3 regions of the Halomonas sp. PAMB 3264 genome follow, and region 3 is predicted to be linked to each of the others. Evidence: predicted binding sites of a transcription regulator. Region 3 holds the regulator's gene; each other region holds the start of a gene.
What was found. Region 3 encodes sigma-54, which starts transcription at its own class of promoters, with help from an activator protein. Its sites were predicted from a motif close to TGGCACNNNNNTTGCTNT; they were not measured.
Positions count from the first base shown of each region.

Region 1: a site for sigma-54 is predicted at 2,438-2,455, ahead of RN347_RS01060 (amino acid ABC transporter substrate-binding protein). Genes of this name have one in related genera too.
Region 2: a site for sigma-54 is predicted at 3,606-3,623, ahead of codB (cytosine permease). Genes of this name have one in related genera too.

Region 1 is NZ_CP134866.1:231,807-238,001, forward strand. Features, by position in the region: gene RN347_RS01050 (amino acid ABC transporter permease) at 1-61, opposite strand, end outside; gene RN347_RS01055 (amino acid ABC transporter permease) at 78-1,268, opposite strand; gene RN347_RS01060 (amino acid ABC transporter substrate-binding protein) at 1,348-2,373, opposite strand; gene RN347_RS01065 (amino acid ABC transporter substrate-binding protein) at 2,629-3,654, opposite strand; gene speE (polyamine aminopropyltransferase) at 3,757-4,617, opposite strand; gene hemE (uroporphyrinogen decarboxylase) at 4,614-5,717, opposite strand; gene ribA (GTP cyclohydrolase II) at 5,878-6,195, shown strand, end outside.
Region 2 is NZ_CP134866.1:3,337,226-3,343,420, reverse strand. Features, by position in the region: gene RN347_RS15125 (6,7-dimethyl-8-ribityllumazine synthase) at 1-220, opposite strand, end outside; FMN riboswitch at 303-449, opposite strand; gene RN347_RS15120 (YbaK/EbsC family protein) at 515-979, opposite strand; gene codA (cytosine deaminase) at 1,030-2,277, opposite strand; gene codB (cytosine permease) at 2,278-3,555, opposite strand; gene RN347_RS15105 (ABC transporter substrate-binding protein) at 3,750-4,631, opposite strand; gene RN347_RS15100 (class I SAM-dependent methyltransferase) at 4,897-5,673, shown strand; gene preA (NAD-dependent dihydropyrimidine dehydrogenase subunit PreA) at 5,686-6,195, opposite strand, start outside.
Region 3 is NZ_CP134866.1:1,601,803-1,607,997, forward strand. Features, by position in the region: gene rapZ (RNase adapter RapZ) at 1-661, opposite strand, end outside; gene RN347_RS07075 (PTS sugar transporter subunit IIA) at 758-1,228, opposite strand; gene hpf (ribosome hibernation-promoting factor, HPF/YfiA family) at 1,233-1,541, opposite strand; gene RN347_RS07085 (RNA polymerase factor sigma-54) at 1,623-3,035, opposite strand; gene lptB (LPS export ABC transporter ATP-binding protein) at 3,141-3,866, opposite strand; gene lptA (lipopolysaccharide transport periplasmic protein LptA) at 3,901-4,392, opposite strand; gene lptC (LPS export ABC transporter periplasmic protein LptC) at 4,395-5,033, opposite strand; gene RN347_RS07105 (HAD family hydrolase) at 5,155-5,685, opposite strand; gene RN347_RS07110 (KpsF/GutQ family sugar-phosphate isomerase) at 5,722-6,195, opposite strand, start outside.

The DNA.
Region 1 (6,195 bases), 1.4 Mb from region 3:
CAGGGCCAATGGTGCTTTTCGGCGCCGGGCGCTGGGCGATCATGGTTTTATTGTGAATCATGGAGTGTCATCCTCGCCTAGCGTTCGACCAGCGCCACGCGGGCGTTGAACCAGTTCATGAACAGGGAAACCGTGAGGCTGATGGTCAGATAGACCGCCATGGTCATGGCAATGACCTCGATGGCCTGGCCGGTCTGGTTCAGCGTGGTACCGGCGAACACCGACACCAGATCCGGGTAGCCAATGGCCGTCGCCAGCGACGAGTTCTTGATCAGGTTCAGGTACTGGCTGGTGAGCGGTGGAATGATCACTCGCATCGCCTGAGGCACTACCACCAGCCGCAAAATCAGATTGCGCGGCAGGCTCAGCGCCTGGGCGGCTTCGGTCTGGCCGTGGGAGATCGCCTGGATACCCGAGCGCACGATCTCGGCGATGAACGAGGCGGTGTAGATCGAAAGCGCCAGCCATAGCGCCAGAAACTCCGGAATCACCGTCACGCCGCCGCGGAAGTTGAACCCGCCCAGCGCCGGTACGTCCCAGGTGATCGGCACGCCGGTGGCGAGCAGCACCAGAAGCGGCAGGCCGATGAGCAGTAAAAGCGACAGCCAGTAGGCGGGCAGGCGCTTGCCGGTGGCCTCGTGGCGGCGCTTGTTCCACACTATCAGCGCGATGCTGGCCACGATCGCGACCAGAAACGCAGCGGGAATCAGCCCGAAGCCGGACTCGAACAGCGGCTTGGGCAGGTAGAGCCCGCGCACGTTCAAGAAGATGACGTCGCCAAGCGCCATGCTCTCGCGAGCGCCGGGGAGCGTACGCAGCACCGCGAAGTACCAGAAAAAGATCTGCAAAAGCAGCGGGATATTTCGAAAGGTTTCGATATAGGCGGCGGCCAGCTTGGCGATCAGCCAGTTGGGCGAGAGCCTGGCGATCCCGACGATGAAGCCGATGAGGGTCGCGGCCAGTACGCCAAGCCCGCCCACCAGCAGCGTGTTCAAAAGCCCGACGAAAAAGGTACGCCCGTAGGTGCTCTGCGAGGAGTAGTCGACCAGGCTCTGAACGATGCCAAAGCCTGCGGTGTTGTCCAGAAAGCCAAAGCCCGTGGTGATGCCGCGGGCGGCCAGGTTGTCCTGGGTGTTGCTCACGATGTAGAGCAAAAAGACGGCGACGGCCGCCACCACCAGCACCTGAAAAATGAGCGCGCGCTTGGCGCGATCTCGCCAGAAGGGGGGCTTGTGGCCCCCCGGGCGAGCGGTTGGTCTTGCTGACATGAAGGCGTCTCCGCGATACGGCAGGATCGATCAAACGGCCCGCCGGGCGATGCACGGCGGGCCGGGTATTGCGAGACGCTTAGCGAATCGGCGGTGCGTAGTGGAAGCCGCCCTGGTTCCACAGCGCGTTGACGCCGCGTTCGATCTCGAGCGGGGAATCCATGCCGACGTTTCGGTCGTAGCTCTCGGCGTAGTTACCGACCTGGCTGATGATGTTGTACGCCCAATCGGCTTCAAGGCCCATGCCTTCGCCGTAGTTACCGTCCTGACCCAGGATACGCGCGACGTCCGGGTTTTCGCTGTCCATCATGTCGTCGACGTTTTCAGAGGTGATGCCGTACTCCTCGGCGTTGAGCATCGCGAACAGCGACCACTTGACGATGTTGAACCAGGTGTCGTCGCCCTGGCGTACCACCGGGCCCAGCGGCTCTTTCGAGATGATGTCCGGCAGGATGACCGCGCCTTCCGGGTCGTCGAGCTGGATGCGCAGCGCCGCCAACTGAGAGGTATCGGAGGTCAGTACGTCGCAGCGCCCGGATTGGAAGCCGCCCACGGTCTGCTCGGAGGTGTCGAAAACGATCGGGTCGAACGCCATGTCGTTGGCGCGGAAGTAGTCCGCCACGTTGAGCTCGGTGGTGGTGCCGGACTGAATACAGATCGCCGCACCGTCGAGTTCATCGGCGCCACTGAGCCCTAAGTCGCGGTTGACCATGAAGCCGATACCGTCGTAGAAGGTGACGCCGGCGAAGTTGAGGCCGAGTGTCGTGTCGCGGGTGGTGGTCCAGGTGGTGTTACGCGACAGCACGTCGACCTCGCCCGACTGCAGCGCGGTGAAGCGCTCGACGGCGTTGAGCGAGATGTAGTTGACCGCGTCGGCATCGCCCAGTACCGCGGCGGCCACGGCGCGGCAGATATCGACGTCGAGCCCCTGCCACTCGCCGCTATCGTTGGGGGCGGAGAACCCCGGCAGGCCATCGCTCACGCCACACTGCACGGCGCCTCGTGAGCGCGTATCTTCCAATACGTCCGCCTGAACGCTCGCGACACCGGATAGGGTAAGAGCGCCGGCAGAGGCCAGCAGTACCGCGTTTTTCTTATTGAACATGGTGTTTCCCGTCCTGTTATTTGAATATCGTTATACATGCCGGTAGTGCATGACACCTCTAACGCTAGCAAGGAAGATGCCAGAAAGGACCTGGCGACTCATTCAGCGCTTTTCAACGCAAAAGCGCCAACGTTATGACCAAAGTGGTGGTGTAAAACGGTGCGGAATCGGCTACGCATCGCTCTCTTTTGGTGCGGCTTCCAAACGTTTGTTTGAAATTCGTCGAGCAAAAACAGCCAAATAGCGCCGGCGCGCCTAGCGAATGGGCGGGGCGTACTGCACACCGCCATCTTTCCACAGCGCGTTTAGCCCGCGGCCGATATTAAACGGTGAACCCGTGCCAACGTTGCGATCGAAGGCGTCGGCGTAGTTGCCGACCTGCTTGATGATTTGATAGGCCCAGTCGGCGTCAAGTCCCATGCCCTCGCCAAAATCGCCGTCGCGGCCCAGTAGGCGCATTACCTCAGGGCTTTCGTCATCGAGCATGTCATCGACGTTGGTTTGGCTCACGCCCAGTTCCTCGGCGTTGAGCATGGCATAGAGCGACCACTTGACGATGTTGAACCACTGATCGTCGCCCTGGCGCACCGCCGGCCCCAGCGGCTCTTTCGAGATGACCTCGGGCAGCACCACCGCCATGTCCGGATCACGAAGCTGCATGCGCTGGGCGTAGAGCTGCGAAGAGTCCGAGCTCAGCACGTCGCAGCGGCCCTCCTCGAAGCCGATGATCGACTGCTCCGGGGCGTCGAAGACCACTGCTTCGAAGGTCATGTCGTGGCGGCGAAAGTAGTCGGCCAGGTTGAGCTCGCTGGTGGTGCCGGACTGGGTGCACACCGCCGCCCCGTCGAGTTCGCGCGCGCTTTGCACCCCCAGGTCGCTTGCCACCATGAACGCCTGACCATCGAAGTAGCTCACCCCGGTGAAGTGAAGGCCAAGGGTCGTGTCGCGACTCGAGGTCCAGGTCGTGGTGCGAGCCAGCACGTCGACTTCACCGGACTGGAGCGCGGCGAAGCGCTCGACGGAATCGAGCGGCACGAACTCGACGCGTGCGCCTTCGCCAAGCGCGGCGGCGGCCACCGCCCGGCAGATGTCGGTATCCAGCCCCCGGTAGGTATCCTCGTCGTCCAGCGCCGAAAAGCCGGGCTGGGCGGCGTTGACCCCGCAGCGCAGCGACCCGCGCTCCTTGACCGTCTCCAGCGTATTGGCCTGGGCCAGGCCCGGGAGTAACAGCGCCGCGGCCAGCACGCCGGCCATACCGCTGCATCGATGGAGTTTGTTCATTGTTATTGCTCCCTCTGATTGGAAAGTCGCGCGATCTACAAATACCATCAAAAAGACCGGGCAGTGCCCGGTCTCGTCAACGTTTTGGCCGCTCGATGAGCGTTAGGCGAAGGCGGCGCGCATGAACGGCGGCAGCGCCAAGGCGCCGCGATGAGCCTCTACCGTGTAGTACTGTAGCGGCATTTCGTGGCCTGCGGCAGCCTCTTCACGGAAGGTTTCAACGCTTGCCCCCTTGCCGGCCAGCGTCACGCTCCACCAGCCGGACGGATAGACCGGCTGCGGGAAGGGGAGGGTCGCCACGCTTTCAAACCCTGCCGCCTGCATGTCCGTGCGCAGCTCGCGAATGATCGAGCCCGAGTGATAAAGCGGCGACTCGCTTTGCTGCACCAGCACGCCGCCGGGCTTGAGAATCCGGTGGCAGCGCTTCAAAAAGTCGGTCTTGAACAGCCCTTCCGCCGGGCCGACCGGGTCGGTGGAGTCGATGATCAGGACATCGATGCTTTCGTCCTCGGCGTCATTGACCCACTTCACGCCGTCGGCGAACAGAAGCTCGGCACGCGGGTCACTATTGGACTCGACCAGCGCCGGGAAAAAGCGCTCGGAAGCTTTAGTGACTTCCTCGTCGATATCGATCTGGGTAACCTTCTCGACGCCTTCGTGGCGCAGTACTTCCTTGAGCGTGCCGCAGTCGCCGCCGCCGATGATCACCACGCGCTTCGGGTCTTTGTGAGTAAAGAGCGCCGGATGAGCGATCATTTCGTGGTAGAGGAAGTTGTCGCGGTCGGTCAGCATCACGCAGCCGTCCAGCACCATCAGGTTGCCGTAGGTTTCGGTGGCGTACACCTCGAGGTGTTGATAGTCACTCTGCACGTCCCAAAGCTTCTCGGTGATCTTCATCGAAAAGGCGCTGCCGTGACTGTCGAATACTTCGGTAAACCATTGGTCCTGATTGAAATCGCTCATCGAACGTCTCCGGTGTCGTTCTGGTGATACTGCGGACTGAGTTCGTGAAGCGCCTCCATGAAGGCGCTCACGTTATCCGGGTTGGTAAACTGGCTGATGCCGTGGCCCAGGTTGAATACATGGCCCGGCCCATGGCCGTAACTCTCCAGCACCCGCGCGACCTCGGCGCGAATGGCGGACGGGCGGGCGAAGAGCACGTTGGGGTCGAGATTGCCCTGAAGCGCCACCTTGTGGCCGATACGCGCGCGGGCATCACTGAGTTCGGTGGTCCAATCGAGCCCCACCGCGTCAGAGCCGGCGCAGGCGATGTCCTCGAGCCACTGCCCGCCGTTCTTGGTGAACAGGATCACCGGCACCCGGCGGCCTTCGTGCTCGCGAATCAGACCCGAAACGATCTGCTCCATGTAGCGCAGCGAGAACTCGAGATAGGCGGGCGTGGAGAGCGAGCCGCCCCAGGTGTCGAAGATCTGCACCGCCTGGGCGCCGGCGCGAATCTGGGCGTTGAGGTAGTCGGTCACCGCGTGGGCCAGCGTATCCAGCAGCTGATGCATGGTGTCCGGGGTGTCGTAGAGCATGGTTTTCAGGTGGCGAAAATCCTTGCTCGAGCCGCCTTCGACCATGTAGGTGGCCAGCGTCCAGGGGCTGCCGGAAAAGCCGATCAGGGGCATGCGGCCGTTTAATTCGCGGCGGATGGTGGAGACCGCGCGCATCACGTAATCAAGGTCGCGCTCGGCGTTGGGCACGCTCAGCGCGGCGACTTCTTCCGGAGTGCGCACGGTCTTTTTAAACTTGGGCCCTTCGCCGGTTTCGAAATAGAGCCCCAGACCCATGGCGTCAGGGATGGTCAGAATGTCGGAGAACAGGATGGCCGCGTCCAGCGGGAAGCGCTCCAGCGGCTGCAGCGTGACCTCGCAGGCGAACTCCTGGTTGCGGCACAGATCCATGAAGCTGCCCGCCTGGGCGCGGCGCTCGCGGTACTCCGGCAGGTAGCGTCCGGCCTGGCGCATCATCCACACCGGGGTGCGGTCGACCGGCTCTTTGGCGAGCGCACGAAGAAAGCGGTCGTTGTGCAAGGGAGGGGGAGTCGCAAAGGAAGACATAAACGCCTGCTCTTGAGAAATTTGCCCTATTGTAGGCGAGGTGGTGCACTGTGGGATAGCCGGCTCGGCGCAGGCCGTGAGACCGGCGCGCCTTTTTGATAGACTACCGCGCTTTGATACTCACATCGTTGACGGCTCCAGTCGATTTGCGAGGTAATCCGTGACCATCCGCTTCATTTCCGCTTGTCGGCTCCCCACGCCCTGGGCCACCTTCACCATGCACGGCTTCGAGGACGAGGCGACGGGCAAGGATCATATCGCCTTGACACTGGGCGACGTGACAAGCGATGAGCCGGTGCTGGGGCGCGTGCATTCGGAGTGTTTGACCGGCGATGGGCTTTTCTCGATGCGCTGCGACTGCGGCTATCAGCTCCAGGAGGCGCTCAAGCGCATCGCCGCAGAGGGGCGCGGGGTGCTCTTGTATCTGCGCCAGGAAGGGCGCGGCATCGGGCTTTTGAACAAGATTCGCGCCTATGCG
Region 2 (6,195 bases), 1.7 Mb from region 3:
GGCCGCTTTCCGCCAGCACTTTGGCCTGCAGCGGAATCTCGTAGGCGCCGGAGACGGTGAAGACCTCGACCTGGTCGGCACTCATGCCGTTTTTCTCGACTTCCTCGATGAAGGAGGTGTAGGCCTGATTGACGATATCGCCGTGCCAGTGCCCCTGAATGAAGGCAATGCGCTGGGCGGTGGTATGAGAGGAAAGCGCTAACGGAAAGGTCTGATTCATGGTGGTTCTCGCTTTAAAGGATACCAGAATCAGGGCATGCGGCATGGCACCGAACGCACCCGGCAAGCGGGGGCGCGAGAGCAGCCGTTCTCTTTCATCCGGACTATCACCGTCGGCTTCGGAATCGCACCGAATCTGCTGACCTCCAGCGTGCTGGAGCGCTCGCGGGCTCGTGCCTTGAAAGGCCATCACCGCCGGTGGGGACTTTCACCCCGCCCTGAGAACTTGTTTGCGTGCTAAACGCGGCCCCAGTGTACGTCGAATGGCCTGGCGCCGCTACATTGGCTGTTTATCTCAGGCCGGTGCGCACACATCGACCCATTCAGCGCCTACCAGCTCGGCCAAACGCGACGGGGCGATGCGAACGGCGCTGGTGGGCGAGCCCGCTGCCGGCAGTACTTCGTCGAAACGCTTGAGGGATTCATCGCAGTAAACGGGCAGATCAGTGGCCAGGCCAAAGGGGCAGACGCCGCCTACCGGGTGGCTGGTCAGCTCCATCACCGTTGCCTCGTCGAGCATTTTTGCCTTGCCGTCAAAGCGCTCGCGGATTTTGGCGTTATCCAGGCGCACGTCGCCCGCCGCCACCACCAGAAAGGGCTGCTCGCCCACTTTCAGTGCCAGCGTCTTGGCGATCTGACCAGGCTCGACGCCGTGGGCCTTCGCGGCAAGCTCAACGGTGGCGGTGCTTTCGTCGAGTTCGATGATCGTCAGATCCGGGGCGTGCTCGGCCAGAAACCCGCGCGCGGTATCAATGCTCATGAAACGGCTCCTTGTTTTGAACCGTTTCAGATTAACGCGCTTTTCTGATCTCAGCCAATCCAGGCGGGTGTGACGATTCTTGACGGCTCGCGCTGCATGATCACCTCGCCCTTGCGTACCGAGAGCAACACATCGCCCTGGTTGCGCAGCACGCTGTAGTCGTCCTCACCGTCGAGCAGGTTGAAGCTTGCGGGCTTGCCCACTTCGATGCCGTAGCGATCTTCGATATTGAGCGTGCGCGCGCTGTTGTCGGTCACCAGCGAAAGCGCCTTGCTGAAATCCTTGTAGCCCATCATCTGGCAGATGTGCAGGCCGAAATCGAGAGTGCGCAGAAGCTTGCCGTTACCCAGCGAGTACCAGGGATCGAAGATCGAGTCCTCGGCGAAGCAGACGTTGATGCCCGCCGCGTCGAGCTCCTTGACCCGGGTCACGCCGCGGCGCTTGGGGTAGGTGTCGAAGCGCCCCTGCAGATGAATGCTTTCGGTGGGGCAGGCGATGAAGTTGATGTTCGACTGCTTGAGCAGTCGAAAAAGCTTGGAGCAGTAGGCGTTGTCGTAGGAGTGCATCGCCACGGTGTGGCTGGCGGTGACGCGCGAGCCCAGATCGTTGAACAGCGCCTCGCAGGCCAGCACTTCGAGAAAGCGCGAATTGGGGTCGTCGATCTCGTCGCAGTGCACGTCGACCAGCCGGTCGTACTTCATGGCAAGCTCGATCACCCGCTTCATCGAGGCCACCCCTAGCTCCCGGGTGTACTCGAAGTGGGGAATGCCGCCCACCGCGTCGGCGCCGATCTCCAGCGCCTCTTCCATCAGCTTGTCGCCGTTTGGAAAAGAGAGCAGGCCGTCCTGGGGAAAGGCGACCACCTGGATATCGATCTTGTCCCTGAACTCGTCGCGCAGCGCGCACAGCGTTTTGAGGCCGACCAGGCTCGGGTCACTGGTGTCGGCGTGGGTACGCACGAACTGCACACCGTTACCGATCAGCAGGTTAAGCGTCTTGATGACGCGCTCGCGGATATCGGCCTCAGAAAGCATCGGCTTGCGCTCTCCCCAGCGCTCGATGCCCTCGAACAGCGTGCCGCTTTCGTTCCAGGCCGGTTCACCGGCGGTCAGTGCGGCGTCAAGGTGGATGTGCGGCTCGATGAACGGCGCGCAGGCAAGCTTGCCGCCGGCATCGAGCTGATCGGCCGAGGCCTCGATGGGAGCGCTCTGCGCCTCGATGGCGGTGAAGACGCCGTTGTCGATTTTAATCTCGAAGAGTTCGGCGCGCTGGCGCAGGCGGGCGTTGACGATATGCATTCAGTGGCTCACAGAGTGTTCGGTAGAAGATGAAAGGCGATTGACCGGTGCCGGCTGACCCACGCGCAGCAGCAGGGCATAGCTTAGCGCGGCCATCAGCACGCCGACCAGCGGCGGCAACAGCGGCGAGAAGTAGGCCGCCGCGGCGCCAATGGCGTAGGCGGTGAGGCCCCGGCGATCGAAAGCGGGCAGGTTGGCATCGATCAGGGCCGGGTAGCGGCCCCGATGCTTGAGCCAGAAGTCCGCCATGATCACTCCACCCATTGGCGGAATGAAGGTGCCGAGCAGCACCAGAAATGGAATCAGATAATTGTACATGCCGCCGACGGCCAGCACGGTGCCAATCGCCGCCCCTGCCACGGTCACCGTGCGTCGCCGGTCGGTGCGGACCAGGTTACACCCGGCCACGGCGAAGTTGTAGATGGTGTTGTCCTGAGTGGTCCAGATATTGAGAAACAGCATCAGCACCGCAATCGATACGAACCCCTGGGCGATCAGCACGTCGACGATGTCCGCCTGCTGGTAAATCATCGCGCCAAGCGCCCCGGTCAGCACCATCAGCCCGTTACCGACCAGAAAGGCCAGCAGCGTGGCGATGACCGCCACGCGCGGGCTTTTGGCGAAGCGGCTCCAGTTGGTTGCTTGGGTGCCGCCGCTGATGAAGGTGCCGATGATGACCGTGACCGCCGCGGCCACGTTCATGCTCTCGCTCGGCGTTTGGCGGGCAAGACCGGCAAAGCCGCCCACGTCGACCAGCCCGGCGGCCAGGCTCAGCAGAATGAAAACCATCATGGCCGGCACGGCAACGCGCGATAGCCAGTCCATGCCGCGGTAGCCGATCATCGCGGTGATGCAGAAACCGAACCCAAAAAGCACCATAAGAGGGATTTCCATCCATTCTTGCATCCCGGTGGTGCGTACCAGCACGACGGCGATGGTGGCCGTGCCCCAGGCGTACCAGCCGATCTGCGTAAAACCGAGAATGAAATCCGACAGCTTGCTGCCCTTCTCACCGAAGCAGAACCGGCCCATGAGCACGGCGTTGAGCCCGCTCTTGCAGGCAATGTAGCCCAGTGCGGCGGCGTAGGCGCCGAGCAGCAGATTGCCCAGCAGCACGATCCACAAAAGCTGGCCAATGGGAAAGGCCTGACCAAGCGAGCCGCCGGCCCACATGGTGGCGGTGAAAAAGGTGAACCCCAGTAACACGACGGACGTAGAGAGAAGCCCCTTACGGGCGCTGGCAGGCACCTCGCGCAGGGGGTAGTCGGATGTTTGCATGCTCAAGACCTCGTGACGGCGCATCGCGCGCGTTGCGGTAAACCTTGAATGAAGCAATAAACAGGCCAGTTGAGCGTTTTCTAATGAGCTGCGAGGTGGTTGGCTTCGGTCGCGTTGGGCGGGGCAAAAAAACGCCCCCTCGCAGGGAGGGGGCGGGGGGGCGTTCAAGGTTATATGGCTTAAAGGATCGAGACTCAGGACGCCGGCGCGGTGCCCAGCGCGCTCACCACTTCGTCGATCTGAAGCGACAGACTCTGCAGGCCGCCGCCGGAAAGATACCAAAGCGCCGGCGAGAGCACGGCGACCTCGGCATTGGCGGCGCCGGCCTCTTCGAGCTGCTGGCGCAGTTCGTCGGCATCGAGCGGCTGCTGGCCGATGGCGGCGCTGCGGTCGATGACCAGCAGGCGCTCCGGGTCGATCTCGGCGATCGCTTCTGGCGAGAGCCGCGTGAAGCTGCGCTCACCGAAGGTTTCGGCCTCGACGCCGTCCGGCATCGCCTGCTTCTCGACGCCCAGCAGCTCGTGAATCACCGGATGCTCGTTGAGCGAGTAGTTACCGTCATTATGAGTCACGACCAGCGTGCGCGGGGCATCGGCAAGCGCTTCACGCTGGGTCTCAATCTCATTGTGCAGCGTTTCGAGGGCATCTTCGGCCTCGCTCTCAAGGCCCGCGTGTTCGGCCAGGGTGCGCACGTTGTCATCGAAGGCGGCGAGGTAGTCGTCGCCGGTCAGGCCCGCGTCGAACAGCGGCGCGATCGCCTCTAACGCCTCCTTGTGCTCGCCCTGACGGCCGGTATAGACGATCAGCGTCGGCTCGCTCTCGGCCAGCGCGTCGAGATCCGGCGTTTTCAAACCGCCGATATCGGTGTAGTCGCCCTCTTCCAGGCTCGACAGGTAGCCGGGCATGGTCTGTTTGGGATAGCCGACCACCTGATCGCTGGCGCCCAGCGCGATCAGCGTGTCCAAACTGCCCAGATCGAACAGCGCGAAGCGCTCCTCGGCGTGGGCGCCAGCGCTGACGGCGGCGGCCAGAAGCGAGGAAGTGGCGAGCGCTGATTTCATGGCGATTTTCTTCATGACATTCCCTTTTTTGAGAAGATGTTTTATATGAGATTTATTATCATATTAGCAATGGTTAGGCATTGTCACTTTTTTTCAGAACGGAGGCTTTTAAAACAAACGCTTTCAACACGTAAGCGTTCAATACAGAAGCTTTCGATACGAACGCTTTCAAAAGAGGTAGCCGTGATCGCCAGATAAATTGAAATGTTATATTATATTTATTCAAGGCCGTGCCCGCAGTCCTTGCGGTCACAACCACAACCTGGCAGGGAGAACCCGGGTGGCATCCGTACTTTTCGAACATATCGAAGCGCTTCAAGGCGAGCGCGAGTGGGGCGATTTTCTGGACGCTGGCACTGGCATCAACTCGATCAACTGGGTGAGCGGGCTCGATACAGCGCGCTGGACAGCGGTGACCGGCGCCGGCGGCATGGCGCAAAGTGTCGAGCGTGCCGTACAAGGCAAAAAACGTGAGCAGGACCGGCTGGTGCTGGGCAACTGGCAGGATCCGCGCTTTCTCGCCGACGAGCGTTTCGACACCGTGTTGGCCGACTACCTGCTCGGCGCCATCGATGGCTTCGCCCCCTACTGGCAGGACGAGCTGTTTCCCCGGCTCTGCGCGCTGACGAAAAAGCGGCTATACCTGGTGGGTCTCGAGCCCTACGTGCCGTTCGATGCGACCACCGCGTCGGGCAAGCTGGTGGTGGAGACCGGTCGGCTGCGCGATGCCTGCCTACTGCTGGCCGGCGAGCGCACCTACCGCGAGTACCCGAGTGCCTGGGTCGAACGTCAGCTCGACCGCGCCGGTTTCGAGGTCGTCGAGACCAAACGCTTCCCGATCCGCTACGGCAAGAAGTTCGTCGAGGGCCAGATGAAGATGTGCCGCCAGCGCATGGCGACGATCGCCGACCGTTACCTGGCCCAGGCGATGCTCAAGCACGTCGAGGATCTGGAGCGCCGCGCGCTTTCGCACATCGACATCGACGGCGGGCTCAGTCACGGCGCGGACTACGTGATGGTGGCCGAGCCGAAAAAAAGCGCCCCGCAGGGCGCTTGAGGCGTTTTACGTTTAACCGGCGGCCTTGAAGGGGTTTCGCGGGTCGTCGTCCCAGGCCAGAAAGCCCTTGCCGGTTTCCTGAGGCACCATGGTGATGCAGTTCTCCACCGGGCAGGTGATCTGGCACAGGTTGCAGCCCACGCACTCCTCGTCGATCACTTCATAGCGGCGCGCGCCGCCGGGCTCGGAGAGCTTGGCGATCGACTGGTGCGAGGTGTCCTCGCAGGCGATATAGCAGCGCCCGCACTCGATGCAGAGATCCTGGTCGATGTGGGCGATGGTCTTGAAGTTGATGTCCAGGTGTTTCCAGTCGGTGGTTTGCGGGATCGCCTTGCGCGAGAACGCCTCGACCGACGCGTAGCCTTTCTCCGCCATCCAGCGCGATAGGCCATCCTTCATCTCCTCGACGATGCGAAAGCCGTTGAGCATCGCTGCGGTGCAGACCTGCACGCTGCCCGCCCCGAGCGCAATGAACTCCGCCGCATCCCGCCAGCTCGAGATACCGCCGATGCCGGAAATGGG
Region 3 (6,195 bases):
CACCGACCACCGGGTAGCTCTCCAGAAAACCGACGATCGCGTCGTCGCGACCGGTGTGGGGGCGTAGCGTCGGGTCCCAGTAGGGGTTGGGCAGGCAGCGAATGTCGAAGACGATATCGGCGTCCAGCGGCACGCCACGCTTGTAGCCGAAGGACTCGAGCGTGAGCGTAAGCTGGCTTTGGCGCTGGTGCCCCAGCTGGTCGGTGATGCGTCGGCGCAGATCGTGCACCGTGAGCCGCGAAGTGTCGATCATCAGATCCGCCAGCTCGCGAATGCCGAACAGCGTCTGCTCCTCCTGGGAAATCGCCTCTTCCAGCGTCATGTCGCTGTCGCGGGTGAGCGGATGGCGCCGACGAGTGGCGGAGTAGCGCTCGAGCAGCGTGCGCGCGTCGGTGGTCAGATAAATGACCTGAACGCGGGTGCTGCCGTTTTTGATGTCCTGGAGCAGCGCAGGGAAGCGTTCAAGCGCGGTGGGCAGATTGCGTGCATCGATGCTCACCGCCAGGTGCGTGCGCTCACCGTGCTGGCCAAGCTCTTCGACCAGCGAGCCCAAAAGCATTGCCGGCAGGTTGTCGATGGCGTAGTAGCCCAAATCTTCCAGCGCCTGAAGCGCAATGGACTTCCCCGACCCGGAGCGGCCGCTGATGATCACAAGTTGCATCGTGTCTCTCTTCGGTCAGTGAGCGCTCTTATCGGCACACGCCTGTACGTAAGCGCGATTGCGATTGAAGGGCCGGGAAAAGCGAAGGTGGTGGGCTTACCCCTGCGCCTGCTCGCGAATGCGGGCGGTGACCAGCTCTAAAAGCTCGCGCTGGCTTTCACACTTTCGAAACTGCGCGCGGGTCGTGGCGTCGTTCATAATGGTGGCGACCTGGCCCAAAAGCGCCAGATGCGTGTCGTCCGCCTCTTCCGGTACCAGCAGCACGAACACCAGATCCACCGGATCGCCATCGATGGCGTCGAAGTCGACGGGTTCGGCGAGCTTTAGAAAGCCGGCGATCGGCGCGCTGCAGTGCGGACTTCGGGCGTGGGGAATCGCGACCCCATTGCCGATGCCGGTACTGCCAAGGCGCTCACGACCGACCAGCCGGCTGAAAACTTCCTGACTATCCAGGCTCGGTGTGTTTTGAGCGATGAACGTGCTGAAGAACTCCAGCACCCGTTTTTTGCTGCCCCCGGGGACGTCGAACAGCACGCGCTCCGGGGGGAGTATGGTTTCCAGGGTCATCGAATTAACGCACGCCAGCGCCCTGGGCGCGGGCCTGTGCTTTTTCCTTGTGTTTTACCAGTTGGCGGTCGAGCTTGTCGGCCAGGGCGTCGATGGCGGCATACATATCATTGTCCTCGGCTTCGGCGTGTACGTCGGCGCCCGAAGCATGCAGCGTGCAGGCGGCCTGCTGACGCTCCTTTTCGATCGACAGCGTCACCTGCACGGTGGTGATGTTGTCGTAGTGGCGTTCGATACGCTCGAGTTTCTCGTTGACGTAGTCACGCAGGGCGTCTGTCAGTTCCAGGTGATGACCGGTAATGTTCACTTGCATCGACGTACTCCTAATCCAGGACTGTCCTTCGATTGTAACCCTTTTTCCGCCATTGCAAAGCCCTGCCGGCAAGTTTCCCGTTTAACGTAAACGGCGCCGCTCGCTGGAGGAGGGAATGCCCATCGCTTCGCGGTATTTGGCCACGGTGCGCCTGGCCACGTTGATGCCGTTGGCCTCGAGTAGCGTGACCAAATGGCTGTCCGATAGCGGCTTGCCTGGCGTTTCGTCTTGAATCAGTTTTTTGAGCCGGGCGCGGATCGCGGTGCTGGAGTGGCTGTCGCCGCCATCCTGACCGCTCACCTGGCTCGAGAAAAAGTACTTGAGCTCGAATACGCCGCGGGGCGTGTGAATATATTTTTGCGTCGTGACCCGCGAGATCGTCGACTCGTGCATCTCCACCGCTTCGGCGATATCGGCGAGAATCAACGGTTTCATCGCTTCTTCGCCGCGCTCCAGAAAACCGATCTGGCGAGCGATGATTTCGCGGCCAACGCGCAAAAGCGTGTCGTTTCGACTCGACAGGCTCTTGATCAGCCAGCGCGCCTCCTGCAGGTGTTCTTTCAAGAACTGATTGTCCTGGCTCTTGTCGGCGCGTTTGATGAGGCTGGCGTAGTCCGGCTGAACGCGAAGCTTGGGCAGCGCCTCCGGATTGAGCTCGAGATGCCAGCCTTCCTGGTCGTGACGGACCACCAGATCCGGGGTGATGTAGCTTTGGTTGGTGGCACCAAAGGCGCTGCCCGGGCGCGGGTCGAGGCTTCGAATCAGCCGGACGACGTCGTCGAGCTGCTCGTCATCGAGGCTGAGGCGGCGTTTCAACAGGCGCAGGTCGTTCTTGCCCAGCGCTTCCAGAAACTGACGCACCAGGCGCCGGGCCTGCATCAGCAGCGGGGTATCGTCGGCAAGCGCTGCCAGCTGTAGCAGCAGACACTCGCGCAGATCGCGGGCGAACACGCCGGTGGGCTCGAACTGCTGCACGCGCAGCAGCACGTTTTCCACCTCCCGCTGGCTCAGGCCGTCCAGGCCCTGGGCCTTGAGGCCTTCGCGAATGTCGTTAAGCGGCTGGGTCAGGTAGCCGTTGGCATCCAGCGCGTCGATCAGGCTTTCGGCAATGGCATGGTCTCGTGGGCTGGTATCCGTCATCGCCAACTGCCACAACAGATGCCCCTGAAGGCTTTGGCCAGCGGCCTGGCGCTCGAAATCCGGGCCTTCGCCGCTGCCACCGGCGGCCATGTCCTGGTAGGTGTCGGACCATTCGCTGTCGGTGGCAAGCTCCTGGGGGATGCTCTCTTCCCACTCGGTTTCTGGCGTCTCCTGGGTTTTCTCTTCGCCGAATTCGTCTTCCTGCTCTAAAAGCGGGTTGGCGTCGAGCGCCTGCTGGATCTCCTGGCGCAGGTCCAACGTCGAGAGCTGCAGCAGGGCGATCGCCTGCTGCAGCTGCGGTGTCATGGTCAGCTGCGTACCGACGCGCAGCTGTAGAGAAGCTTTCATGACCATCGAAGAACCACTCGTTACTCGTAAAGCTCCACACTAGAGCGAGACGGGGTTCGACGCAAGTGCAATAAATATGCCACTACCCGGAAATTTATGGTTGTCACCGGGTTAGAGACGAAAATCTGCGCCCAGATAGACCTCGCGCACCTTTTGATCGCCAAGGATGGCGTCGGCGTCGCCACTTGCGATGATATGGCCGTCGCCGACGATATAGGCAATGTCGCAGATATCCAGCGTTTCCCGGACGTTGTGGTCGGTGATCAACACGCCGATATGGCGCGCCTTGAGCGCAAGGATGATCGACTTGATCTCGCCGACGGAAATTGGATCCACCCCGGCGAAGGGTTCGTCGAGCAGGATGAAGGCCGGGTCAGTGGCCAGCGACCGGGCGATTTCCACGCGGCGGCGCTCGCCACCGGAGAGGCTCATCCCCAGGTTGTCGCGAATGTGGGTGATGTGAAAATCTTCCAGCAGCTGCTCCAGGCGCGCCTGGCGGGCAGGGCGGTCCAGCTCCTTGCGCGTCTCCAGAATGGCCATGATGTTGTCGGCCACCGAGAGCTTTCTAAAGATCGATGCCTCCTGGGGCAGATAGCCGATGCCGGCGATGGCGCGCTCGTGCATCGGTGCCCGGGTCAAATCCAGCTCGTCGATACCTACGCTTCCGGCATCCGCCTTGACCAGCCCCACGATCATGTAAAACGAGGTCGTCTTGCCCGCCCCGTTAGGGCCAAGCAGGCCCACGACGCTGCCCTGGGTGATCTCCAGATTGATATCCTTGACCACCCGGCGGCGCTTGTAGCTTTTGGCCAGGTGGCGGGCGTGAAGCGTCTTGATCGCTTCAGGTTGGGTGCTCGACACGATGACTCTCCTATTGCGCGGGCTGCAGCGTCATGCGAATGCGCTGGTTGTCACCACCGCTGACGTCGGAGCGCGCCTGAACCACTTCGCGGTCGATAAAATACTCCAGCCGCCCGCCACGAAAGCGGTCGCTGCGCTGGGTGAGCTCGGCCTGATCGATCAGCTCGACCCGGCGCTCGCTGACATGATAAACGATGCGTCGCGCCCAGCCCTCCATGGGCGCCGGCTCATTTTCGAGCTGGTTGCGAAGATAGGCGCGCTCGCCGGTGGCGGTCGCCTGGGAGAGCTCGCCGGCATCGTTGCGCGTGATTTCAACGCGGTCGCCGCGAATCTGCATCTCGCCCTGGCGAATGTTGACGTTGCCGGAATAGACCGCGGTGCCCGCACGCTGGTCGAGGTCGAGCCGGTCGGCTTCCACTTCGACGGGCGCCTGGCTGGTTTGCGCCTGGGCGGTCAGCGGCAGCGCCAGGCTCAGCAGTGCGATTCGTAAATAAGCGTGCATAACTACTCCTGCAAGGTGGAATCCGAAACGGTAGGGTCCTGGGGTGTCGGGTCGGCGGCTTGTTGCGCTTGAACCGGCGGATGCGTGCCGCGCACGTTGTCGCTCAGGCGTACCTGGCTTTCATCGAGCCAGACGTCCATGCGCTCGGCACTCATACGTTGGGGCGGCTGCTGCAAAAGTGCGGGCGCCTCGGTATAGGCGTGGCGCTCGAGACCCTCGTAGTGTAGGCGCTCGGTATCGAGCTGCCAGCCCTCGTCCGGGGCGAGCAGCCGGGCGTTGCCTTCCAGGATCAGTGTCTGGCGCTCGTTTTGCAGCGTGCCATGATCGGCGCTGGCAAGCCATTGACGCTGCTCACTGTCGTAAAGCGTTGCCCGCGGCGCCTCGATTTCGGTCAGCGCGCGCTGGGGCGTATGCACCAGCCGCGGCGTATCGAGGCGCTGAGAGACCCCGCCGGTGTCGTTGAAAAGCGTAAGCCCTGCATTCTCGAGCACGTGGCCGGGCTCTTCGCGCTGTACGTCCGGGTCGACCGCGACCGTCGCCGGGCCGCCCGGGTCCAGCCACACAAGCCAGGCGCCCAGGGCGATGACCAGGGCGGGAAGCCAAAGGCGTTTTTTGATCCGTCTTGCCGTCGAGCCCGGCATCGTGTCACCTCGGGGTCGGTTCAAGGGCGGCTTTCGTCGAGGAGAGCCGGTGAGTCTTGCGCGCGATCATCGCGACCGCAAGGTTATAGACAGGTAGTCATGTTAAAGATAGGTAGTCATGTTAAAGATAGGTATCCATCACCGCGTCCCAGTGGCCCTGGGTCATCAGCAGCGTGTCGCAAATTTCGCGCACCGCGCCGTGGCCGCCGAGCGCATCGGTGATCCAGTCGGCGTGGGTGTGCATATAGTCCGGGGCGTTGGGGACGGTGATGCCGACGCCTGCGCGCTTGATGCACTTGAGATCCGGCAGATCGTCACCGCAGTAGGCCACCTGATCGAGATCCAGTGATAGCCGCGAGCAGAGCGCTTTAAGCGTGGCGAGCTTGTCCTCGACCCCCTGGTGGACGTGGGTAATGCCGAGGGCGGCGGCGCGCTGGCTGACCATGGGAGAGTCGCGGCCGGTAATCAGCGCAACGTGAAAGCCGGCGCGTTTGAGCAGTTTTAGCCCGTGTCCATCCTGGGTGTGAAACGCCTTGATCTCGATGCCGTCGGCCTGGAAATAGAGGCGTCCATCGGTCATGACGCCATCCACGTCGATGGCAAGCAGGCGAACGTTACGAAGGCGGTCGTTGAGAGCGTCGGGGACGGCCATGGGGACTCCGTTATCATCAAGTAAGGTAAACGTTGATCAAATCACGCCGCTAGAGAGCAGGTCGTGCATGTGTAAGGCACCGATCGGGCGCTCGTGTTCATCCACGACCGCCAGCGCCGTGATACGGCTATCTTCCATCAGGCGTACCGCTTCGGCGGCGAGCATGTTGGGCCCCACGCGCTTGCCGGGCCGTGTCATCACCTCGTCGACGCTGACTTCGCGAAGGTCGAAATGCTCGTCCAGGGTGCGGCGCAGATCGCCGTCGGTATAGACACCGGCCAGACGCCCCTGATCGTCCACCACGCAGGTAAAGCCCAGCCCCTGACGGGTGATTTCCAGCAGCGCATCGCGTAGCGGGCTTCCAAGCGCCACCGCCGGCAGGCGATCGCCGCTGTGCATCAAGTCCTTGACGCGCAAAAGCAGGCGCTTGCCAAGACTGCCGCCGGGATGCGATAGCGCGAAATCCTCGGCGGTGAAGCCTCTCGCTTCCAGCAGCGCCACCGCCAGCGC